4 regions of the Paenibacillus sp. JNUCC31 genome follow, and region 3 is predicted to be linked to each of the others. Evidence: riboswitches for the same ligand, from Rfam matches in the RefSeq annotation. Region 3 holds a riboswitch; each other region holds the start of a gene.

Evidence for each region. Region 3 has a riboswitch for thiamine pyrophosphate ahead of JNUCC31_RS01450 (thiamine phosphate synthase). Riboswitches for the same ligand answer to the same signal wherever they lie in the genome.
Region 1: another riboswitch for thiamine pyrophosphate. It lies ahead of thiC (phosphomethylpyrimidine synthase ThiC); the one in region 3 lies ahead of JNUCC31_RS01450 (thiamine phosphate synthase).
Region 2: another riboswitch for thiamine pyrophosphate. It lies ahead of JNUCC31_RS16935 (ABC transporter substrate-binding protein); the one in region 3 lies ahead of JNUCC31_RS01450 (thiamine phosphate synthase).
Region 4: another riboswitch for thiamine pyrophosphate. It lies ahead of JNUCC31_RS19300 (ABC transporter ATP-binding protein); the one in region 3 lies ahead of JNUCC31_RS01450 (thiamine phosphate synthase).

Annotation. Positions count from the first base shown of each region.
Region 1 is NZ_CP062165.1:4,188,274-4,194,127, forward strand. It holds gene JNUCC31_RS18270 (Fe-Mn family superoxide dismutase) at 1-313, opposite strand, end outside; gene JNUCC31_RS18275 (alpha/beta hydrolase) at 512-1,540, opposite strand; gene JNUCC31_RS18280 (IclR family transcriptional regulator) at 1,911-2,654, shown strand; TPP riboswitch at 2,774-2,887, shown strand; gene thiC (phosphomethylpyrimidine synthase ThiC) at 3,254-5,038, shown strand; gene JNUCC31_RS18290 (hypothetical protein) at 5,772-5,854, opposite strand, start outside.
Region 2 is NZ_CP062165.1:3,895,540-3,901,393, forward strand. It holds gene JNUCC31_RS16920 (ABC transporter ATP-binding protein) at 37-846, opposite strand; gene JNUCC31_RS16925 (ABC transporter permease) at 986-1,744, opposite strand; gene JNUCC31_RS16930 (thiamine-binding protein) at 1,744-2,034, opposite strand; gene JNUCC31_RS16935 (ABC transporter substrate-binding protein) at 2,255-3,295, opposite strand; TPP riboswitch at 3,522-3,634, opposite strand; gene JNUCC31_RS16940 (hypothetical protein) at 3,781-3,993, opposite strand; gene JNUCC31_RS16945 (VOC family protein) at 4,066-4,452, opposite strand; gene JNUCC31_RS16950 (DUF2798 domain-containing protein) at 4,641-5,141, shown strand; gene JNUCC31_RS16955 (MFS transporter) at 5,574-5,854, opposite strand, start outside.
Region 3 is NZ_CP062165.1:360,751-366,604, forward strand. It holds gene JNUCC31_RS01430 (MoeB/ThiF family adenylyltransferase) at 1-971, opposite strand, end outside; gene JNUCC31_RS01435 (thiazole synthase) at 968-1,735, opposite strand; gene thiS (sulfur carrier protein ThiS) at 1,738-1,941, opposite strand; gene thiO (glycine oxidase ThiO) at 1,938-3,164, opposite strand; gene JNUCC31_RS01450 (thiamine phosphate synthase) at 3,169-3,759, opposite strand; TPP riboswitch at 4,064-4,173, opposite strand; gene JNUCC31_RS01455 (ABC-F family ATP-binding cassette domain-containing protein) at 4,309-5,854, opposite strand, start outside.
Region 4 is NZ_CP062165.1:4,418,002-4,423,855, forward strand. It holds gene thiM (hydroxyethylthiazole kinase) at 1-296, opposite strand, end outside; gene JNUCC31_RS19290 (ABC transporter substrate-binding protein) at 610-1,677, opposite strand; gene JNUCC31_RS19295 (ABC transporter permease) at 1,839-2,651, opposite strand; gene JNUCC31_RS19300 (ABC transporter ATP-binding protein) at 2,638-3,405, opposite strand; TPP riboswitch at 3,583-3,685, opposite strand; gene hisC (histidinol-phosphate transaminase) at 3,802-4,914, opposite strand; gene JNUCC31_RS19310 (ATP-binding cassette domain-containing protein) at 4,939-5,715, opposite strand; gene JNUCC31_RS19315 (ABC transporter permease subunit) at 5,739-5,854, opposite strand, start outside.

The DNA of each region.
Region 1 (5,854 bases), 3.7 Mb from region 3:
GCAGGACATACAACTGTCTAATGAACTCCCGTGACTGTGAGCAGGAGGCGGCGATCAGTTGTTCGATGCAGCGGATGATGTAGGGGGCTGGAGGGTGAGTTCCTGGCAGGAGCTGCTTCAGCAGTTGATTTGCCGTTCGCTCACTATTTGCAAAGGTAGCCTCCCATTCTTCAAGCAGCTTGACATAAGAGGACTCAAGCTCAGGAACCAGTGCTCGCAAAACGATCGTATGCTCCTTCTCCTGCTCTTTCCAGAAACGGATCTCTTCGAGTACCCGCAGAGGCAGCAGATGCCCATATCCATACCAATTCATATACGGTGAACCTCCATTCAAATTGAATTCAAATTCAGACCCAACAGCAGAAATAAAATTGGCTAGCCCGGTTCGCTCCATTTTAATGTACAAGCTAGAGCTGTCTTTAATTACGTCCCAAGAGTATATTCTCCCGGCATGTTGTCCTATGTGTACATAAAAAAAAGAGCCCCTAAGGGCTCTTCAATTACCGAATCATCACGATTCTCCGCTATTGGTATTATCCACATCATCGCTGCTTGTCTTCGTCACATGACTCAGGAATGTGGAGACACGGCGCAGATATTCCTTCGGATGCTCCCGGAAGATCAGCTCATGATGCGCATCGTCCACAATCCACTCATCGGAATACGGATTGGTCTGGTTGGCAGCGAGCAGCTCCGCAATAGGGTAAGGGGCTTTCTCGTCCTCGGTACCATGGATGAAGAAGATCGGGAAAGGATAATCTTCTTTTTTCACTTCCTGATACGGAATTTGCTGCAATCCGGTTCCGTTCAGAATCGGGAACAGCAGGTTCATAATCTCCAGCGTAGGCTGACGCGGCAGATCAATCTGATTATGGATGTTGTGGTACAGTGTATCCGGCTCCAGCAGGAATGTGCTGTCCAGAATCATCGCATCCACATCTTTGGTAATAAGTCCAGTCTGGAGGGCCGTACCGGCACCCATGGAGAAGCCCCATACGACAAGTTCCTGAGCTCCGCGCTGCTTGGCAAATTGAATGGCACCAAGCAGCTGCTGGGACTCGGCTTTACCTCCTGTAGCGACGGCCTTGTTCACCTGGGAGGCGAAGCCATAATCGAACATCACCACATTAAATCCGAGCTGGTGAGCATAATGGGCCAGATCATACATCGGAACCCAGGTTTCCTCACGATTCGCACCATATCCATGGCTGAATATGATCGTTTTGTTCGCATTATTGTCAGCTGGGATATACCAGCCCTGCATCGTTCGACTGCCGTCAGCTGCCGGGAACGTGATGTCTTGATACTTCATGTTCTTGGCCTGCATGGGATTGGAGAAGACGGGCGCCACAGTTGGATTGGATAATACCCAGGCAATATACCCGTGTAGTGCAATGAAACAAAAGAGCAGAAAAAATACAACGGAGAGCAATAACGCCACGACAATATGTTTGAACCGGATCAGCCTCGGTGATAACGAAGAGGGCAGATCGGACACTTTCGTTTGCAGCGGGGCTTCGCTCTGGGATGTCTGATACATGATTGCCCCTCCTTTTAAAATCAAATGAAGATAACAACGAGACGAACAGAGCGGATAAATGATAATGATAAATGATTTTTCTGACTACTTATGAAGCAAAATCTGAATTTAATATATCTTTATCGTATGTTCCAATATAGTCAAAGTCAATTGATTGGAGGCATTTGTTACGCAATTGTTATATAGTTCTGAAGATATATGGTTAACATTTCCTAAGGGTGCAAATTGCAGGGGATTTATATTTATAAAAAGAAAATATTTACACTTCTCCCTATTCCATATTGGCGCTTTTGGTTTACAGATGAGACCGTTTCTCATATAATTTATGTAACCGAGTTTCATGTGATGAAACATGAGGAGGATAACATCCATGGAAGACCGCAAGTTAACCGTCCGGGCTGTAGAACGGGCGCTGGATATATTATTATGTTTTACAACCCGTAGTGATCTGGGACTCACGGAAATTGCCAGCCAGATCGGTCTGCACAAAAGTACAGTCCACCGTCTGATGGCAACTTTGGAGGAACGAGGATTCGTCATCCGTGATGCAGCAACCGAGAAGTATCGACTCGGCATACGTATATGGGAGCTGTCTGCACATATGTCTCGAAGCGATGATCCAGCCATTCTGCTCCTTCCTGCGATGGAGCGGCTAAGAGATCGGCTGGGCGAAACGGTGAGTTTGTATTTGCGTGATGGCAGTGAGCGGATTCGGATTCAAGCCGTGCAGAGTGATCAAGCGATTCGCCGTGTGGCTCCGGTGGGAGTGAGGCTGCCGCTATCCGTGGGAGCGTCCAGCAAAGTGCTGATGGCTTTTGCGACCGAAGAGGACCGTGAAGATCTGATGAATGGGCCGGAATGGCCTGTATTTATCGATCCCAAAGTGTATCTTGCACAGATGGGTGACATTCGTGAACATGGATACGCAACGAGTTATGAGGAACGTGAGCCGGGAGCAGCAGCCGTATCTGTCCCTATTATGGACCGCAGAGGTAATATCGCTGCCGCCTTGTCGTTATCCGGCCCAGTTAGCCGCCTGTCCCAGAAGACCTTGCACGAATATGCACCTGTGTTGAAGGAAGCTGCCACACAGATGGGACTTATGCTGTCCTGATTTCAGATTTCTGGAATATAAAGGTTGTCTTTTTTATTTCGATACGCTACTCTGTAATGGACGGCCTCACAGGCCAGCATAACTGAATATGGATCTGCAGCGTATATGCTGCAACTTGTTAACGTTACTGGGGGAGTCCGAATTGTCCGGACTGAGACGGAATCGCATGAGATTCCGGACCCTTTGCACCTGATCTGGATCATACCAGCGTAGGGAAGTAATCGGCGATACGACCACGAACACCACATATGTGACTTATGGATGGACTCCGCTCTGGAGCCTGAATGAGTTGCATGAGTGGTGATGGACATAGGCCGGTTCCCTTGGGAACCGGCTTTTTTATATACCGTATACAGGCGGAAGACGATACCAGAGCTGCTTTTTGGACAAGTGCCAAGAGTGGTTGGCGAGCGTTGGGGAGGAAGTTTTTTTTGCCCCGAATGTCTGTATTACTTGGAATGTGATGTCCTTATCTTCTGGTGTATGACCGCTCTTTCTTTTTCTGTGTTGTGGATGATCCAGGACTGTGCGCAGAGCTATCAATCCAGTCGATTACCAATGAGGAGGAGACAAGAGCGATGAGTACAGAGAACAGAACGATGGGACAAGACGAGCAGGATCAGCCGTTGGAAAAGAGTACAGGTGCGGCCGGACGGGTTCAGCCCTTCCCGGGCAGCCGCAAAGTGTACATTCAGGGCTCACGACCGGACATTGCTGTACCGGAGCGTGAAATAGCCCTTCATGACACGAATACTCCCCAAGGGGTGGAGCATAACGAGCCGCTGCGTGTCTACGATACGAGCGGACCAATGACTGATCCCGGATTTCATGCCGATATCCGGGCAGGGTTGCCCGCGCTGCGTACCCGCTGGATTACGGAGCGTCAAGATGTTGAGGCCTACCAGGGACGAATGGTAAAACCGGAGGATAACGGATTGAAACCGGGCGGGAAGCGAGCTGGAGCCGAGGAGTATCCGGGCTTGCGTGGTAAACCGCTGCGGGGACAGGCTGGGCGCTGCGTGACCCAGATGCATTATGCAAGGCAGGGAATGATCACCCCTGAGATGGAGTTCGCCGCCATTCGTGAAGGGGTGGAGCCGGAGTTTGTGCGGCAGGAGCTGGCGAGTGGCAGGGCCATCCTGCCGTCGAACATCAATCATCCGGAGAGTGAGCCGATGCTGATCGGGCGTCATTTTCACGTGAAGATCAACGCTAACATCGGAAATTCTGCTGTATCCTCCTCCATCGAGGAAGAGGTGGAGAAGATGACATGGGCCGTGCGCTGGGGCTCGGACACGGTGATGGACCTGTCCACAGGTCGAGACATTCACACTACCCGGGAATGGATCATCCGCAATTCACCTGTGCCGATTGGCACGGTGCCGCTCTATCAAGCGCTGGAGAAGGTCAATGGCGAAGCTGAAGCACTGACCTGGGAGTTGTATCGAGACACGCTCATCGAGCAGGCAGAGCAGGGCGTGGACTATTTTACGATTCATGCCGGCGTGCTGCTGCGATATATTCCAATGACCGCCAAACGGATGACCGGCATTGTGTCACGGGGTGGGTCCATTATGGCAGCATGGTGCCTTGCGCATCATCAGGAGAATTTTTTGTATACCCACTTTGAAGAAATCTGTGAAATTATGAAAAGGTATGACGTGGCGTTCTCTCTAGGGGACGGACTGCGCCCGGGAAGCATCTACGATGCCAATGATGAAGCCCAGATGGCTGAACTGGCTACGCTTGGTGAACTCACGCAGGTTGCCTGGAAGCATGATGTGCAGGTGATGATCGAAGGTCCGGGACATGTGCCGATGCACAAGATTAAGGAGAATGTCGATCTGCAAATGGAGATCTGCAAGGAGGCGCCGTTCTATACGCTGGGACCGCTGACGACCGATATTGCACCAGGATATGACCACATTACCTCAGCGATTGGTGCAGCGATGATCGGCTGGTTCGGCACATCGATGCTCTGTTATGTTACGCCAAAAGAACATCTGGGCCTGCCCAACAAGGATGATGTACGGGAAGGGGTTATTGCCTACAAGATCGCTGCTCATGCCGCCGATCTCGCGAAAGGCCACCCGCGTGCCCAGCGTCGGGACGATGCGCTGTCCAAGGCACGGTTTGAGTTCCGCTGGCGGGATCAGTTCAACCTGTCACTGGACCCGGAACGAGCGCTGTCCTATCATGATGAGACGCTGCCAGCCGAAGGGGCCAAGGAAGCCCATTTCTGCTCCATGTGCGGGCCAAAATTTTGCAGCATGCGTATAACGCAAGATATTCGTGCCTTTGCCGTGGACAAGGGACTGTCCGAGAATGAGGCCGTGGTTGCGGGCATGCAGGAAAAGGCAGAGGAATACCGGACACGCTCCTAGGCGTCGTTACAACGCAATCTGGACAGCCTGACATAGTGAAAAGCCGTTCCTCTCCGTGATCGCGGAGAAGAGCGGCTTTAACTTGGGTACGTGGTGCGCACACTTACTCTTAAAGAACAAGAAGTGCGACTCAATATATGTTTATCAGTTATAGGTTGATTGTCTAACAGATGCATAATAATATGAATATAAGTAAAAACAAATAAGAGTAGTCAGGCCAATGGCTACTCCTGCACAGCATTTGCGATGGGTATTCCTCCAATTACAGCATCTTAAGACGAAGTGACCCGTCAGGCCCTCAACCTGTGGCGGGTCACTTCTTTTTTACGGTCTATGTATGTCAGGAGTGCAATAATTAACATTGCGAACAGGCAGCCCCTAACGAACCGAGCACACGCTATTTGCCGTAATTTCAACAGATCTGCGATTTAACGAGTCACAGAAACGTTATTTCTTGAGATGCACGTCCTGCTGTACTGAAATCGCATGTCTGGACCCCATTAAGGTGGCTCAGGTTCGTTAAACTTAGCAGATCACGATAATTCTGCTAATAAGACGGGCTGGTTTCGTTAGAGTTTTTGCTCCAATCTAGAGCAAGAGAACTTCTGGAACAAGTTCTTCAGATGAGATGTCGCATCACTGACTGATCTTTGGCGTGGCGTTACCGATATAAGCAGTCTGGAAAATCAGTTTTTATATCGACGCACCGCTCATACGCACTTACCGCTCAACATTAACGCCGAATTATGTTCAAATTCTTCTCCAAATACGCCGCAAGCGAAGTCAATGGACTATAGATCAACATGCCTGCGTCTG
Region 2 (5,854 bases), 3.5 Mb from region 3:
ACCCATTTAAGGAAAAAAATAACTTAAAAACCCGCGCTATTTGGATAGGCGGGTTTTCTGCTGTTCTTCTCTCATCCACTGGGAAATCTGCCGTTTCCGTTCAAGAAAAGCAGACTCCTCCGTGATCGCTTCGCGACGTGGACGATCAAAGGGAACATCGACCTCGTGCAGTACAGTGGCAGGCCGGTTGGATAGAACATAGATCCGGTCAGCAAGCAATAATGCTTCCTCGATATTGTGGGTAATGAACAGCACGGAGCGGCGGTTCTGTTCCCAGATATCGAGCAGCCAACGCTGCATGTCGCTGCGGGTCAGTGCATCCAGCGCACTGAAAGGCTCGTCCAGCAGCATCAACTCCTGCGGACTGAGCAGGGCGCGCAGAAATGCCACCCGCTGCTGCATGCCACCCGATAACATATGCGGATAGGCTCGTTCGAACCCGGCGAGGCCCACACTTCCCAGCCACTTCCGGGCATCGGCGAGCGCCTCAGCTCGGGGTGGTGCATCTGCAGACACTTCGCCTGCAAGCAGCACATTGTCTTCAATGGTGCGCCATGGGAAAAGAGCAGGCTGCTGCGGCATATAGCTAATCTTGCCGCGTTGTCCCGTAACATCCTGACCATTCATCAAGATTTGGCCCTCCTGCGGTTTCAGTAAGCCGCCGATGATGTGAAACAGGGTGCTTTTGCCGCAGCCGGAAGGACCGACGATGGCTACGAATTCTCCTTGTTCCACAGTCAGGGACAAGCTATCCAGCACGGGCAATATACTGCGTCGCTCGCGGAACGAGGCATGTATATCCAATACCTCCAGCGCTGGCGGTGAGTTTTTTTCTTTTATAGCCATGGCTCCATGTTCAGGACCTCCGCCATGCGTTGGAGTGGTTACAACCGCATCCGGCGCAGCAGCAGCAGCTCCCCGCTCGTTGTGTTCGGCTGTCATCTCGTCATCACTTCCTAACCTTTATATGGGGCTTATTTCAAAGTTATCGCTTCTGCGGCCGCCAGCGTACGAGCAGTTTCTCCAATAGCGCAATGAGCAGGAAGAGCAGCAGACTCAGTGCCACAATAATCATGATGGCCACGAAAAGACGATCCGTCCGATAGGCCGATTTTTGCAGCATCATATAATAGCCGATGCCTTTATCTGCACCGATCCATTCAGCGATGATCGCACCCATGACGCTATACGTAGCGGCAATTTTAATCCCCGAGAACACCGAGGGCAAGGCATGCGGCAGTTCGAGCTTCCAGAAAATTTGGCCGCGTTTTGCACCAGCCATGCGCATATAGTTCATCATCGCCGCATCGGTGCGGGTCAACCCGTCCATGGCGGCTACAGCCACCGGGAAGAAGCAGACCAGGATGATGGTAATCAGTTTGGGCAGCAGCCCAAATCCGAACCAGATCAGCAAGAGCGGAGCAAGCGCAATGGTCGGTATATTTTGGCTAAGAATAAGTAATGGATAGAGTGCAGATTTCAAAAATGGAATCAAATGCAGCACCATTGCAATCAGTAATCCCACGAGCGTACCTGCTGCAAACCCTATCAATGTCAGCTGAATTGTTGCCCATGCATGCATGCCAAGTCGCTCGGATTGGGATGCTGCTTCATGGGCGATGTCCGAAGGCGCTGGCAGCATCCATTTCTCGATATGAAACAGGGAGACGGCTCCCTGCCATACCGCTATAAAGAGAATAACCGCCACAAAGGGCGGCCATACGCTTTTCCAATAGGCATGCATTAGCGATATTTCTCCGTCAGGGTGTCCATGCTGAAGCCGCTCGGGCTATGGGCAATCTTGATCTGTGAGATGATGCTTGGGCTGCCAGCTTCCACGAGAACTTCGTGCATTTTGCGGACAACCTCAAGCAGTTCCTCCAGTTCTCCCTCCATCGTGGTATCGAGTGGGTTAACCTGATATTTTAATCCCGACTGCTGGATAACTTCGATAGCACGATCAACGTAAGGATAGGAATTTTCGCCATTTGGCGTTTTGGGAATGACTTGAATGCTAAGCAGTGTACTTGCCATAAAAGATCACGTTTCCTTTCGAGTTAAATTGCATGAGTTAAACCAGCTTTACACTTTACCACTTCGATTGCAGTACCCTCTTCCGATCGCTGTTATCCCCGGATTTTTTGATTCCATTTTCCTCATGGGGGAAATCCGGGGATAAAGGCGACCACTTCGTTTCTACAGATGGGTTCTGCACTCTTCGTTCTGGTGTAAAAAAGTTAAACTTAAACAATTTTTATTGGGGTAGAAACTCGTTTGTATACGCTTTGGATACATCAACCTGCTGATCAAGCAGTTTTTTGCTAAACATCCAATCGGTATAGTTCTGCCATACTTCCTGCTTCTGCTCACCCCAGCGCGGTGCGTCATCCTGATATTTCGGACTCAGCCACTTCTGGCTCGCGAGTACAAGGTCCTTGTCCAGATCCGGTACGGCCTTAATCAGAATGTTGGCAGCGTCTTCGGGATGTTCGATCGCATATTGATATCCTTCGGAAGTCGCCTTCAAGAACGCTTTAACCAGCTCGGGATCGTTCTGAATCGTCTGTTCATTGGTCACGAGTACAGGGGTGTAGTAGTCCAGCGCATCGGAATAATCCTTCACATACAGCATGTCGATGGGTTCTCCGCGAAGCTCGGCTTCAATACCCGTCCAGGCGTAGAAAATCCAGGCAAAGTCGATATCGCGTTTCACAGCTGTGAAAAAGTCTGCATCGCCCATGTTAATATTTTTTACTTTGGATACATCAGCGCCTTCGCCTTCCATAATGGACTGCATCACGGCTTCTTCTACCGGTGAACCCCAGCCACCATAGGTTTTGCCTTCAAAATCTTTGGGAGACTTGATGTTCCGTTCCGCCGGAGCGGCAAATCCGGATGTATTATGCTGAATGACTGCAGCGATGGACACGAGCGGTACGCCCTGTGTGCGGGCCTGGGTCACGCTCTCCTGATAACTTACGCCAAATGGCACTTCATTCGAAGCCACCATTGTATCCGCGCCTCCGGCACCTGGCTGTACAATCTCGACATTTAAGCCTTCGGCTTTATAAAAACCCTGATCTACGGCCGCATACAGGCCGGTATGATTCGTATTTGGTGTCCAGTCCAGTACCACTTTAATATCCTTGAGGGCTGCATTGTCACCTTCATTGCTGTTTTCGGTGCTGCTGCTGCCATTTTCTCCTGAAGGTGCAGCTTCTTTGCCGCCACATGCGGCCACAGCCACTAGTAGTACACACAAGAGCAATAGGCCCATCATTTTACGCCATCTCATCGTCATTTCTCTCCTTCATGTTGTCCGGCCAGTGGCGCGGGGTACTCCTTGGCTTCATATCCAAGCTTCTTGCATAAATCGACAGATTTATACCAGCTATGATCCGGATGACGTCTTTTTTTCAGCTCTTCTGGCTATGTAAAAGAACATTAAAAAAGCGCCCCGTTACTCCGGGACGCGTGCAGGCGTTAGAGATGTGGCACTCAGCAAAGAGGCTAGGCTGGGCCAATTCGATATACTCCGATTCCTACGCTGGCATGATCCAGATCAGGTCTAAGGGTCAGTATCTTGGTGGGATACACTCTCAGCCGGCCAATTCCGACTCCCCTGGGAAACTATGAAGTTACGGGCATTACTAGGTGTAATTATAGGCCAGAGGCCGATGCATGTCCAGTCAGGAACTGGATAGGGGCACGTATGAAGTAATCAAAGAGGCCCTTATACATGCGTATAACGACCTCTGTCGATGTGTGATTTTTTAACTTTTATCGTGGAGAATCATATAAGGAAATCTGACTGAGTGCAAAAGCATCGGCTTTCGGTTCATAGCCTACCTTTTTCTGAGTGGATTCGAGATTTAATCGTTTAAACCGATTATTCGAGATCCCATGCAGTATGGTGAAGGGCTCCAGATCTGTAGCTGTAATTGCTTTGAACATCAAATTACACAAGTCAGCCGGACTAATATACGCGCTCATATCCCTTCCTCCAGCGCGGGTCCATCCGGTTGAAAATCATCATATGCACCTATACATAGTCAGCTCCAATTCTTAGCGCTGGAAGAACTCAATCCATTCCTTCTCGGGTCCATAAATGAAGAAATAACGGTAACCGTTGGGCAGTGTAATGATCTCTCCATCAATAAACTCGGCCTCGGTTGCCTTAATGCGGTTGTACTCGGACTCAAGGTCATCGACATGGATGGCAAAATGGTGCACTGTTCCTTCGGAAGGCAGCTTGTCGCTGTATCCCTGAATCAACTCAATCTCAGTCTCGTTGCTTCCGTTGAAGCCGAGAAAGGCGAGCTGGATGACGCCGTTGGTATGGGTTACCCGGTCTTTCAATTCAAGACCAACAATCTCCGTATAGAAACGGAGTGTGGTCTCCAGATCACGAACGGCAATGCCAACGTGGTCAATGCGCTTTTGAAAACTCATAATCCAAATCCTCCTTATATTGAGTAAATATTTTCTACCATTTTAAGGGATATCATAGGACTGTGCTATGGGGTTGTCAAACAGGATTTTAATTTTTGGACAAGTCGGCAATGTTCACATAATGTTCACTTATGTGAGGGGGTTCGTCATCTCTATAATTACGAAGGTAAACAGAAAGGATGAGAGAATTGCCAACAACGAAGAAAGAACAAATTGTTTTTGGAATGCTGATGTGCACAGGGATGGTCGTCGTCATGATGACATTTAATTTATGGCACAATGGGTTACTCGGCAAGATGTCCCCGCTTGAGATATTACTTCAGTTCATATTATGTTTTGTCATCGCGTTTTTGGTGGAGTCTTTCATTGTCGGACCTGTAGCGAGAAAGATTGCATTCTCCTTGCCCTTCGACAAGTCCAATAAGATTCTGGGTGTGCTCGCCATGTCATTTTTCATGGTGATTGGTATGGTACTGATCATGTCCATGTATGGAATGATCTCGGCATATCTCGCGGATCAATTAAACGGGGCATCCATACTCCGTACGTACCTTCATACAATCGCTCGTAACTTCAGCCTGGCGCTTCCATATCAGTTGATCATTCTGGGGCCACTCGTGCGATATGTATTTGGTAAATTCATCAAGGATAATGGATCTGTATTGCCTGCCGTTAACAAAAGTGTGTGATTCAGATGGGCCTAAAGTATTTCCTGGGTAATCTTGTGCAAATAAATAGATCGTATGCTCACCTTTAATGAAAGGTGATCTGAGGCAAAGATAGGACACTTTCTACCATGATTACAGCGCTAACGAATCGAGAACATCTTATTGGGCCGGTTTTTAAGGAACGAAAAATCTAACGAATCTCAGCGGCGTTACTATGCTAAGAAACTGCAACGAGAGCTTGATTTGGAGCTAATTATCTAGAATAACGTCTCTAGGATTCGTTAGATTTCAAACATGCAGAAATGGAGATGAATAGCGTGTACCAGGTTCGTTAGAACAGAATAACGCTAAACAAGATGTCCACCGCCAATTCATGACGGTGGACATCTCAATCTCTATAATAGGTATTTTGTTTCTGATTCTAATTCTCAGGTTTGCCTCGACACATAACTGTTAAGTCACTGTATCGACCGCATGTTTGTTCTGCCATTGATACGTGATCACGCTAATGACAAGCAGCCCAACCGCAAAGATGGCGAGCATCCATGCGGATTGGTTAACTTCCAGATGATCCAGACTCCAGCCTGTAACCAAAGGCAGAATGGCACCGCCAACTCCACCTGATGCAATCAGGATACTGGGCGTCGATTCTTCGGTTCCAAGCAGCATTTTGCTGGCGAAGACGAGGGCGATGGAGAACACGCCAGACAGTGCAAGTCCCAGTAAGAGAATGA
Region 3 (5,854 bases):
AAAATGACCATTCGGTACGTTCCAGTTGTAAAAGAGACCAGAAACGGATTGGCTTCCACTTTGCCATCATCCAGTTTCTCCAGACGAACAGCCGTTTGTTGCAAATCCAGTTTCATTTGGCGTGAAGGGCGGATCTGGACTGTATCCCTGCCACATAACACGTCTGTTTTTTCCAGATTGGAGGCAGACAGGTACGGATATGTAGCTTTTTGACCACATGATGGGCAATCTGCTTTTCTGGCACCGTCAACGTTAATGGATATGTATTCATTCCTCCACACGTCAAATGACAGTAACTTGCGTCTCAAGGCATCTGAATTGCCACTAAGTAACTTCATGGCTTCTGCTGTCTGATTTGCCGTAACCATCTGCACCGCTTGAGGGATAATACCTGACGTATCACAGGTGTCTCCACCTAACGGAACCTCACCTAACAAACAGTTTAAGCACGGGGTTTCTCCTGGCAGAAACGTGTAGGTAATTCCATAACTGCCGACACATCCGCCATAAATCCAGGGAATGCGGTACTTCTGAGACATGTCATTAATTAATAAACGTGTATCAAAATTATCCGTTGCATCCATAATCAAATCTGCACTTTGAACCAATTCTTCCAGTTCATCCACTCTCACGTCCATTACTTTGCCTACAACTTCAACGGTAGAGTTAATGTCAGACAGACGCTTCTCGGCTGCCAACGCTTTGGGCATTCGCTGAATGGCATCTTGTTCTACATATAACTGTTGTCGCTGGAGGTTGCTCCACTCCACATAATCACGATCTGCAATGGTAACGTGGCCAATACCTGAACGTACCAGTGTCTCTGCAATGCCAGTGCCAAGCGCACCTGCACCAACAATTAATACTCTGCTGTTACTCAATCTGTCCTGACCTTCCTTACCGATCGGAGCGTACCGTTCCTGTCTGGAGTAACGGTCTGCCTGCTCGGAGGGTCGTGTCTGATTTGTCATGTATGAACCATTCCTTCCGCCGGACTACTTGCTGCCGCGTAACGCTTAATGGGAATCATGCCTGCCTCATAAGCCATTCTGCCTGCTTCAACCCCCATTCTCATGGCCTTAGCCATCTTCACAGGGTCTCCCGATCCGGAGACAGCCGTATTCAACAATACACCGTCTGCTCCCAATTCCATCGCATGAGCCGCATCTTTGGGTGCTCGAAGCCCTGCATCCACAATGACAGGAACGACGGCTTGTTCAATAATTATCTCCAGATTATAGGGATTAATAATTCCTCTCCCTGCCCCTATGGGTGAAGCCCCAGGCATGACAGCATGTACACCGAGTAGTTGCAATCGCTTGGCCAAAATAACATCATCCGAGATATAAGGCAGTACCGTAAATCCCTTTTCAAGCAATATCTCACATGCTTTATACGTTTCAATCGGGTCAGGAAGCAATGTGATTCCATCGCCGATGACTTCTACTTTTATCATATCACAAAGTCCTGAAGCCCGGGCAAGTTCAGCGATTCGCACTGCCTCCTCTGCCGTTGAAGCACCCGCTGTATTGGGAAGCAGGGTATACCTTTTCAAATCCAGCGTGTCCAGAAAATGTTGTTTGTTTCGATCTTCCAGATTCAAACGCCGAACAGCGAACGTTAACACTTCCGTACCTGCCGCTTCAACCGCCTGGCTCTGCACGTCCAAATCCGAAAATTTGCCTGTACCCAGAAGTAGTCTAGATCCGAACGTATAATTCCCAATCTTCAACATAGTTAACCGCCTCCCACAAAATGTACAATTTCAATCCGATCTCCGTCTCTTAATGCCGTCGTCTCATGGTATTCCCTCGTTAAAATTTGCCGATTCAATTCAACCACTACGGTTTTTACTTGCAGATTAAACGAATGGAGCAATTTGTCCACACGATTTAAGCTATCTTCAATTTGCATGGTTTGTCCGTTGACAATGATATTCACTGCAATATCTCCTTTCGATTCATACGATCCGGACTAAGGTCCTGAATTCCCAACGCTTCGGAAGTTTTACCGTAGATTATATCAGCCATTAAGCTGCCCGTAATCGCACTAAGCAGTATGCCATTACGATAATGTCCAAAAGCAGTGAATAACCCGGGAATACTTTCACAAGCCCCTATGTAGGGCAATCCATCCGGAGTCGAAGGTCTAACACCCGCCCATGCCCGGAGAAAATGCGCTTCCTTCATGCCAGGCACCCAGCTTGTCGCAGCTGTAAATAGCTTCTGAATCCCCTGTACCGAGACTTTTGTGTCTGTTCTTCCGGGAAGGCTGGTTGCACCGAGCCACACTTCCCCATTGGCTTTTGGGACAATATATATATCATCTGCATACACCGTTTTGTCAGGTCTGTATCCGATGTGGCGAGGTGAGAAATGCACCGCTGCAATCTCTCCTTTCACAGGCAAAACAGGCAAAATCAGCCCTGCATGTCTCATCAACTCTTCTCCCTGTAACCCTGTTGCAACAATGACGTTCTTCGATGTCATCGTTCCAATGGAAGTTCGGATCCCTTGAACTCCGTTCACATCTATATGCAAACGGACATCCTGTACGCCTTCCATAACCCTTGCACCCATGGCTTGAGCCGCCCTGACATACGCCTGCGTGAGATTAACAGGAAGGATCTCGCTCTCGGAAGGTCTGTAATATGCACCATAGATATCCCTGTTTAACCATGATGCTTCCTGTTGGACAGAGACACGATCCCACCAAAAAGGTTCATCAGAGGAGTTCGAAGATCTGTTATTTTTGTAATTGCTGACCTCACTGTATGAACGAAAGGGAGTAATAAACCCATATTGCTGCAAACCCATCTCCACTCCACTAAGTGAACTGATTCGTTCCTTCTGTTTATGAAGTAATTCTCTGCTCTCCTTCGCGAGCCTCGCCATAACGGCATGAGTGAATCTCTCACTGTCAGCAGCAAGCATCCCGGCAGCTGCACAGGAAGTTCCTCCAGCGATCCGCGAACGCTCAACCAAAAGAACATCATGGCCTCGGGTAGCGAGCTCACATGCAATAGCACAACCGATCACTCCACCGCCTACAATAATGGTTTCAGCATGAAGATTGCCTCGAATTTCCGATCCAATTCTACTCCTTGATACTGCTCTTGGATGATAACCTGAACGTTTCCTTATACTTCTTGCTCCCTCTCTCATGATCTCATCTCCCTGGTTCGGCATACTTCTGTGAATTCGTGATCGCCCGCCGCAATGAAGCTGCTGCCAGTTCCGGGTTGTTGCTTGTCCAAATCGTAGAGATTACCGCAGCCCCTTTGGCGCCAGCAGTTCGGATAGCAGCAATATTCTCCGTTCCAATCCCACCAATCGCGATCACTGGAATTGAAACTTTGGTGCATACCTCAGCCAACGAAGCAAGTCCTCTAGGCTCGCAATTCGGTTTACTGGGTGAGGCGTACACATGCCCGTAAAATAGATAATCCGCCCCACGTTCTTCTGCAACTTTTGCTTCTTCCAGAGAATGAACCGACACCCCTACGCGAAGCCGATCGACTCTCCCCAGCTCCTTATCGTAGCTATGAATAGCAGCTTGGCCCCAATGCACACCACCAAACACCCCATGTTTAGCCAGCTGATCTGAGCCATTCATGATGATTCGGTTAGATGGAACACCCTTTTTTTTCAGGCTTTGGGCCCATTGTATCTGTTGCTCCAGGGTCAGTTTTTTTTCTCGAATGTGGATATAATCGACCCAGCGCCATACATCCGTGGCAGCATGCACAAAAGAGTTCATGTCACCTTTTCCTGGTGAAAGAGCATGCAGTTCGAATGATCCTCTTGTTACATGTTCGTGGAAGATTTCCGTATTGTTCGCCCTCCTCTTGCATATGATTACGCTGAAATAAACAACAAAAAAAGCCACTCCCGCAGGGGAGTGGCCACGAATTTAGTATTCATGGATCAACTGAATGACTGCTGCATACGGTTACTCACTGCATAACAACTACGGAACCCATAATTGTAACAATGTGTATATGCATGTTTCACACTGCAGGCAACATCGCAATAAAATCAACGATAATTGCTCACTTTGTCATTAGCTGAAACGGCCACTTCCCTACGCTGGTATGATCCAGATCAGGTGCAAAGGGTCCGGAATCTAATTCTTCCATCTCAGCCGCATCGTGCGGCCCCCCTAGTGTTCATATGAAGTTGTAGCCTATGTTACCATAGACACCTTTTTTTGTCACCGTACATTTCCATTGATTACGTTGTTCATTCATGCTTAGGGTTGATGTAGTTATAAAAGTAGCTGATCTTGTTCGAGGTTCGAAGATACATACTATTGTTTCTCGGACCAAGCTTCAACATCCCATGTTTTGGTTACCCAGCTTTCATAGAACTCAGGTTCATGTGATACGAGCAACACGGTACCCTTGAATTCTTGCAAGGCGCGTTTTAGCTCTGCTTTGGCTGTCACATCCAAATGGTTGGTCGGCTCATCGAATAAAATCCAGTTGCTTTCACGCATAAGAAGCTTACACAAACGAACTTTTGCCTGTTCTCCACCACTAAGCGCGTTAAGCGGACGGGTGATATGCTCATTTTTCAATCCACATCGTGCGAGATGGCCCCGGACTTCATTCTGTGTCAGATGAGAAAATTCATTCCACACATCTTCGATCGGAGTAATATTACCTGCACGTACTTCTTGTTCGAAATAGGCTGTTTCCAGATAGTCACCCAAGAATGTCTTACCGCTGATTGGCGGGATTTTCCCAAGGATGGTCTTCAGCAGAGTTGATTTACCTACACCGTTACACCCAACAATGGCAATTTTCTCACCACGCTCAATCGTCATCGTCATTTTGGGCAATAATGCATATGAATATCCAATTTCAAAATCAATACCCTCAAAGACGGTTTTGCTGCTCGCCCGGGCATCCTTGAATTTGAATGTGGGTTTGGCTGCTTCGTCTGGACGATCGATCCGTTCAATCTTGCCAAGCTGCTTCTCACGGCTCTTGGCACGACCGGAAGTGGAAGCGCGGGCTTTGTTCCGCTGAATGAAATCTTCCTGCTTCTTGATAAATTCCTGCTGTTTCTCATAAGCATCAATATGCTGCGCCTTATTCATGTCGGCCATTTCAAGGAATTTGTTATAGTTCGCTGCATAACGCGTCAACTTGGCAAATTCCAGATGATATATAACGTTAACGACCTCATTCATAAACTCCGTATCATGCGAAATCAGAATAAACGCATACGGGTAATCCTTCAGGTAACGCGTCAGCCATTCAATGTGTTCCACATCGAGATAGTTCGTTGGCTCATCCAGCAGAAGAGCCGTTGGTTTCTCCAGTAAGAGCTTGGCAAGCAATACCTTCGTACGTTGACCACCACTAAGCGCGGCCACGTCACGATCCAGACCGATAGCGGACAAGCCAAGTCCATTCGCCATCTCTTCCACTTTCACATCAATCAGATAAAAATCACCTTGCTCTAATTGTTCCTGAATGTCACCCATTTCTTCCAGCAACAATTCAAGCTTGTCCGGATCGGCGTCTGCCATCTGATCCGTGATGGACATCATTTCTTTTTCCAACTCAAGCAAGGGCAGGAACGCCTCTTTGAGCACATCACGAATCGTTTTTCCAGGCGTGAGCTTGGTATGCTGATCCAGATATCCATAGCGAACTTTTGGGGTCCATTCAACCTTCCCTTCGTCCTTTAACAATTTCCCGGTAAGGATGTTCATCAATGTGGACTTGCCCACACCATTTGCACCAACAAGGCCTACACGCTCTCCGGCGAGTAAACGAAAAGAAACATTTTTAAATAACGTGCGGTCGCCAAAATTGTGACTCACGTTCTCAACTGACAATAAA
Region 4 (5,854 bases), 3.5 Mb from region 3:
GTACGATAGGCGGTTGCGCCAGCGCCAACCGGATCGAGCACCACAGGCACATTATTTGCATTCGCCGATTGACCAGCCAGGCGGATCGCTTCAACTACCCGTTCGTCCAAAGTGCCAATGTTCAATACAACTGCTCCCGAAATTTTGGCGACATCAGCCACTTCTTCATGCGCATAGGCCATAAAGGGAGATGCACCTAGTGCGAGCAAACCGTTGGCCGTAAACGGAGCAACGACAATATTCGTAATGTTATGAACGAGTGGATTTTGTGTACGAACACGTTCCAGATAAGACATATGAGTTCCTCCTTATAAATAAGCAATTTAATCAACAAAAGCAGGCAGGGTTACCCTTATACGCATAAGTTTTCAAGGTTGTTGGGTAGCAGGATTTTCATAAATGATTGAGTTATGAGTTAAAGGTCATTCTCGGATAGCTGCAATGTCCATATAGAAAGACTAGATAAATAATTCATCTACTTAATAAAAAATCCATATATTCTATAGAAATTTTGTACAGTTATTGAATACCGAAGAAACTCATGTGGCAATTTCCAGCATTGAATTTCCTACTTTAAGATTTTCTTTGATCTGATCCAGCAACCGATGTCTACTCGCCCTGCAAGTTGATAAAAGCATCCTCAGCCTTCACGGAACCGGGAATCAATTCACTTTGAACCAGCCATGCACGTACGTTTTTCCAAGAAGAGGCGTCCTGCCCGCCAAACGGCTGACCTTTTTCATTCATCAGTGGCAGTAAAATATTCAGGCTTTTGGTTTCGATCTCCGGGTCAAGTGGAGAAGTTTCGTTCTCATGCGCGAGCAGAATGTTCAGCGCATCCTCGGGGTGCTCTGTCACATATTTCTGTCCTTCCTGCATCGCTTTGATGAACCGGGTAAGCTGATTCTTTTTCAATTCAATACCCGTGTCACTTGCAGTCAGTACCAGCTCATAATAATCAGGTACGCCGTAATCAACGGGATTGATCGATTTCATGGCATGGCCTTCCTTTTCCAGAATCAATTGCTCATGGTTAATAAAACCGCCCATAATGGCATCTGCCTGCCCGGAAGCCAGGGAAGGAATCAGGTCAAATCCCACATCTACCAGATTCATCTTGTCGGGATTACCTCCATCCTGGCTGATCATGGTACGCACCATTGCCTCATACAGAGGAATTGAGGAATAGCCGACCGTCAATCCTTCAAGATCTTTAGGCGACTTCACTTTACCGTCTGCTTCAGTTAATAGATGCACGAGTGGATGCCGAACGACGGCCGCAATGGAACGTACAGGAATGTTTTCCCCGCGCGCAAGCAAAATTTGCGGCTGGTAGCTCAGCGCCAGATCGATTTTTCCGGCAGCAACCAGTTTGAGTGAGTCATTGGTATCGGCAGGCATTTGAACATCAACATCCAGACCTTGATCCGCGAAGTATCCTTTCTCCTGAGCTACATAGATGAAGGAATGCACTGCATTCGGATACCAGTCGAGCATGATGGATAGCTTGTCTTTGGAATCTACTGACGTTTCGGTCACAGATGATTCTGTATCTTTGGTATTGGAAGCTGAATCCGTAGCAGGCGTGTTGGTGCCCGTCTTGCTGCATCCGCTAACGATCAGCAACAGAGCTATGAGCAGGAGAGGGAGCAGGGAATATATATGCTTATTATTCATTACGTAAAGTTCCTCGTTTCTTCCTTGTTATCTGTTATGAAATTCATAAAATTCTACATACCGGTGATTGGAAACCGATGTGCTGCTATGGCCTCCCAGCGGATAGTAAGGGGAAGACGCTAAGTAAGATAAACCTGTCCCGTCAGGTCTACCTCCGAAAGTTATCCAGCCTTTCTTCTACCTGCATGACGTGGTGCAGCGAATCTTCTCTCCATCCATGCAATGAGTACAAACAGGGCGATACCAAGCAGGGATAACAGCACAATAGCGGCGAACATCGCATCCGTGTTCATGTTGCTCGACATTCTGCGACTGAAATAACCGAGACCCTTGCTTCCACCGAGCCATTCCCCGATCGTTGCACCGACCACACAGTACACTACAGACATTTTTAGTCCCGAGAAGAAGGAGGGAAGGGCAAGCGGAATCTGGAGTTTGCGAAAAATATCCCACTTGCTGGCCCCCATCGTCCGCAGCAATTCACGCTGCTCCGGATCACCCTGGCGCAGTCCATCGTAGGTGCTAACTACAATCGGGAAAAATGCGATCAGGAATACCACCGCAACTTTACTCCACAGCGTGTAGCCAAACCACAGGATGAAGACGGGGGACAGGGCAATCAACGGAATCGTCTGACTGATCAAGATGAAGGGATATAACGCTTTTTCAATCGACCGATTCATATACATACCTGTTGCAAGTGCAATTCCGGCACCAATAGACAAGCCAAAACCAACGACAACTTCCATCAAGGTAGCGGGCAGATGTGTAGCCAGCAGAAGGTGGCGATGTTCATACAGCGAACTGGCAATCGCCGTCGGGGCTGGAATGATGAAGGAAGGCACCCATCCCATATGCACAATCCACTCCCAGAGGGCAAGCAGCAAGATCATGAGCAAAAGAAACAGACCATAACGGGCAAGCCAACCTCTTACGCTATGCTTCATGCTATCTCTCAAGTTACCGTCTCGCATGCAATTGTTCCTCCAGTAATCGTCTCATCTGAACGAGAGTCGGTTCGTAGATCATGTCCGAATGTCTTGGACGCGGCAAAGGTACTTCCATATCTTGCAGCTGTTGGCCTTGGCCCACTGGAGTTAACAGGATAATCCGATCACTGAGCAGCAGGGCTTCTTCAATGTCATGCGTGATGAACAACACGGTTTTGCCCAGGCTTTCCCACAGCTCCAGCAGCCACCGATGCATCTCCCGTTTGGTCAGGGCATCGAGTGCGCCGAATGGTTCATCCAGCAGCATGAGCTGGCCGCCTGTCAGCAAAGTACGAAGCAGCGCGACACGCTGGCGCATGCCACCCGACAGCTCGTCCGGGTAAGCATGCGCGTAGCCGGATAAGCCAAATCTGTCGAGCCCAGCGAGAATGTCCGCTCGCATCCTTGCCTTATCCTGCCGCCCTGAAGCAAGTTCGGAGGGGAGCATGCAATTCTCCATGACGGTTCGCCAGGATAACAGGAGGTCCTTTTGTGGCATGTAGGCCACCTGGCCCAGTCGCTTTCCTTCTTGAACCCAAGGAATTTCAATGGTTCCGTGGGTGGGCTCAAGCAAGCCTGCCAGCAGCTTGAAGAGGGTGCTTTTACCGGAGCCGCTGGAGCCGATGATCGAGACGAATTCTCCTCTCGCTACACGCATCGACACATTGGAGAGCACAGGGGAATCCCTTTTTCCCGGGAAAGCATAGCTCATGTTGTGAATGGTGATGTCGTCACCCATTTTCTCGCTTCCTTTCCTCCTCGTTATCAAACAAACAGCAAACTGCGGGATCTCTAATTACACCTTCTGATCTGCCCGCAGAACGCGAAAAAGACCCACCCATTTCCGGAGAAATGAGTGGGTCTGTAAGTTCAATTCACATTAAATTTCATCATCAACATGAAAAAATCCACTTACTGAAAGGCCGCTCCACTTCCCTCCGCTGGTATGATCCAGATCAGGTTCAAAGGGTCCGAATCGTTCGATTCGTCTCAGCCGCAAGGCTCCCCTAGTGTAATGTTCAAGATATGCAGTTGTGTACTCAGCATATATCATAAAGAAGCGGAATGTAAAGAGCCTGATCAGGCAGGTCGTGGTGAGGAAGATAAATGAATGAGGGAAGAAGTCATATACCGACTAGGGAATGAGTGCGCCCAGCTCACGGATCAAACGGGCAATCTGCTCAGGTGTACCAATCGTAATCCGAAGCCAGGTAGGCATGCCGAATTCGGCACCGCCGCGAACAGAGATGCCTCGGTTCAACAATTCTCTGGTAATGGGGCCACTGTCCTGTAACAGATCCACCATGATGAAATTCGTTTCGGAAGGGATGTAGGGTAATTTCCACTGATCAAAGGATTGCATTAACGTTTCCCGTCCCTGACGATTGTAGTGCAGGCAATGAGAGACAAATTCATGATCATCCAGGCTGGCCGAAGCAGCGGCTTGGGATGTGGCTGTCAGACTGATGGGCAGCTTGACCCGGTTAATGCCTTCAATGATGCTTTCATTCCCGATGCCATATCCGATTCGCAGGCCGGCCAGCCCATATATTTTGGAGAAGGTCCGCAGAATAATCAGATTATTGTACTGTTCCAGCAGCTTAACCGTATCCGGATAATCTTCGCTTTCCGCGAATTCATAATACGCTTCGTCCAGGACAACCACGACATGGGAGGGAACATGTTCAAGTAAACCAAGCAGGGCATCTGCCGTGAAAATGGTTCCGGTCGGATTATTCGGATTGCACAGCCAGATGATTCGGGTTGAAGCATTGATCCGTTGCCGGAATTGCTCCAGGTCCAGCGAATGGTTGACCAAAGGCACTTCATGAATAACACCGCCTGCCAGCAGGGTAGCGCCTTTATACCAGTTAAAGGAGGGCACCGGAATGAGTGATTCCTCGCCGGGATTAAGATAAGCTTGGGCGGTAAGGGTCAGTAGCTCGAACGATCCACTGCCAAATACCAGTTGGGAGGTACGCACACCCAGCCGCTCCGCAAGTTTGTCACGCAACAGTTGGCTGGAACCGTCGGGGTATTGTGCCAAAAGATCGGAGCCCAGGGATCGGACTGCTTCCGCAGCCAAGGGAGAAGAGCCAAACGGATTCTCGTTCGCTGCGAGTCGATCGACACTTTCCAGTCCCAACTCCCGCCGAATCTGTTCCATGGATTTGGCAGGTGTATAGGCTGGAATTTGATTTAACAGGTCTTTGACAGGAGGAGAGGGAATGGGTGAAAGGGATTGCATGATCATACCTTCTTTCCAGTGGAATTAGATCGAGAATGATATCTGTTTCTGGGCAATCTGCTGTGCTGTTTCTTGTGGAGGAGTCAACAACCGATTAAGAATCAGGTTTTCAAAATGAGCAAACCCGCTGTCCCGAACGCGTGGCCGCTCCAGCGTAATTCGGGTATCCATCGTTATATGACCATCCTCGATTAACAGTACCCTGTCAGCAAGTGCAACCGCCTCGCTGACATCATGAGTGACCAAAATGACGGTCAGCCCTTCTTCTACCCACAAACGTTCGATTAATTGCTGCATCTCAATCCGGGTTAAAGCATCCAATGCACCCAGCGGTTCATCCAGCAGCAGTAAGCGAGGATGACTGGCGAGTGCGCGTGCCAGAGCGACACGTTGTTTTTGCCCGCCCGATAATACTCCCGGCCAGTCGCCTTCACGCTCTCCGAGTCCTACATTGCGAAGCGACTGGCGTGCATCTTCCTTGTTCTTGTCGGGGATGCCCAACCGTACATTGTCGAGCACGGATTTCCAAGGCAGCAGCCGGGCCTCCTGAAACAGAAACCTTGTCTCGGGTGCGGTACTGCCAAGCTTTCTATTGCCCAGCATAACGTTACCTGAAGAGGGGGCTTCCAGCCCGGCGATCAGACGCAGCAACGTACTTTTGCCACAACCGCTTCGTCCAACGATGGCTACAAATTCCCCTTGTCTCACACTGACGTTGATGTCGGATAGAATCGTGCGCTGATCATACGATTTCTGAACCCCATCCACTTGCAGAAAAGGACTGATCTGACTTGTGCTCATGAATAAATTCACGCTCCTTCACATTACTTGCGGGATAGAGCCGGGTTCCAGCGCAGCCAGCGCCGTTCCAGCCATTTGGCGATGGTGTCAGACAGCTTGCCCAGCAGGGCATAGAGCAGAATGCTTAAGACAATCACGT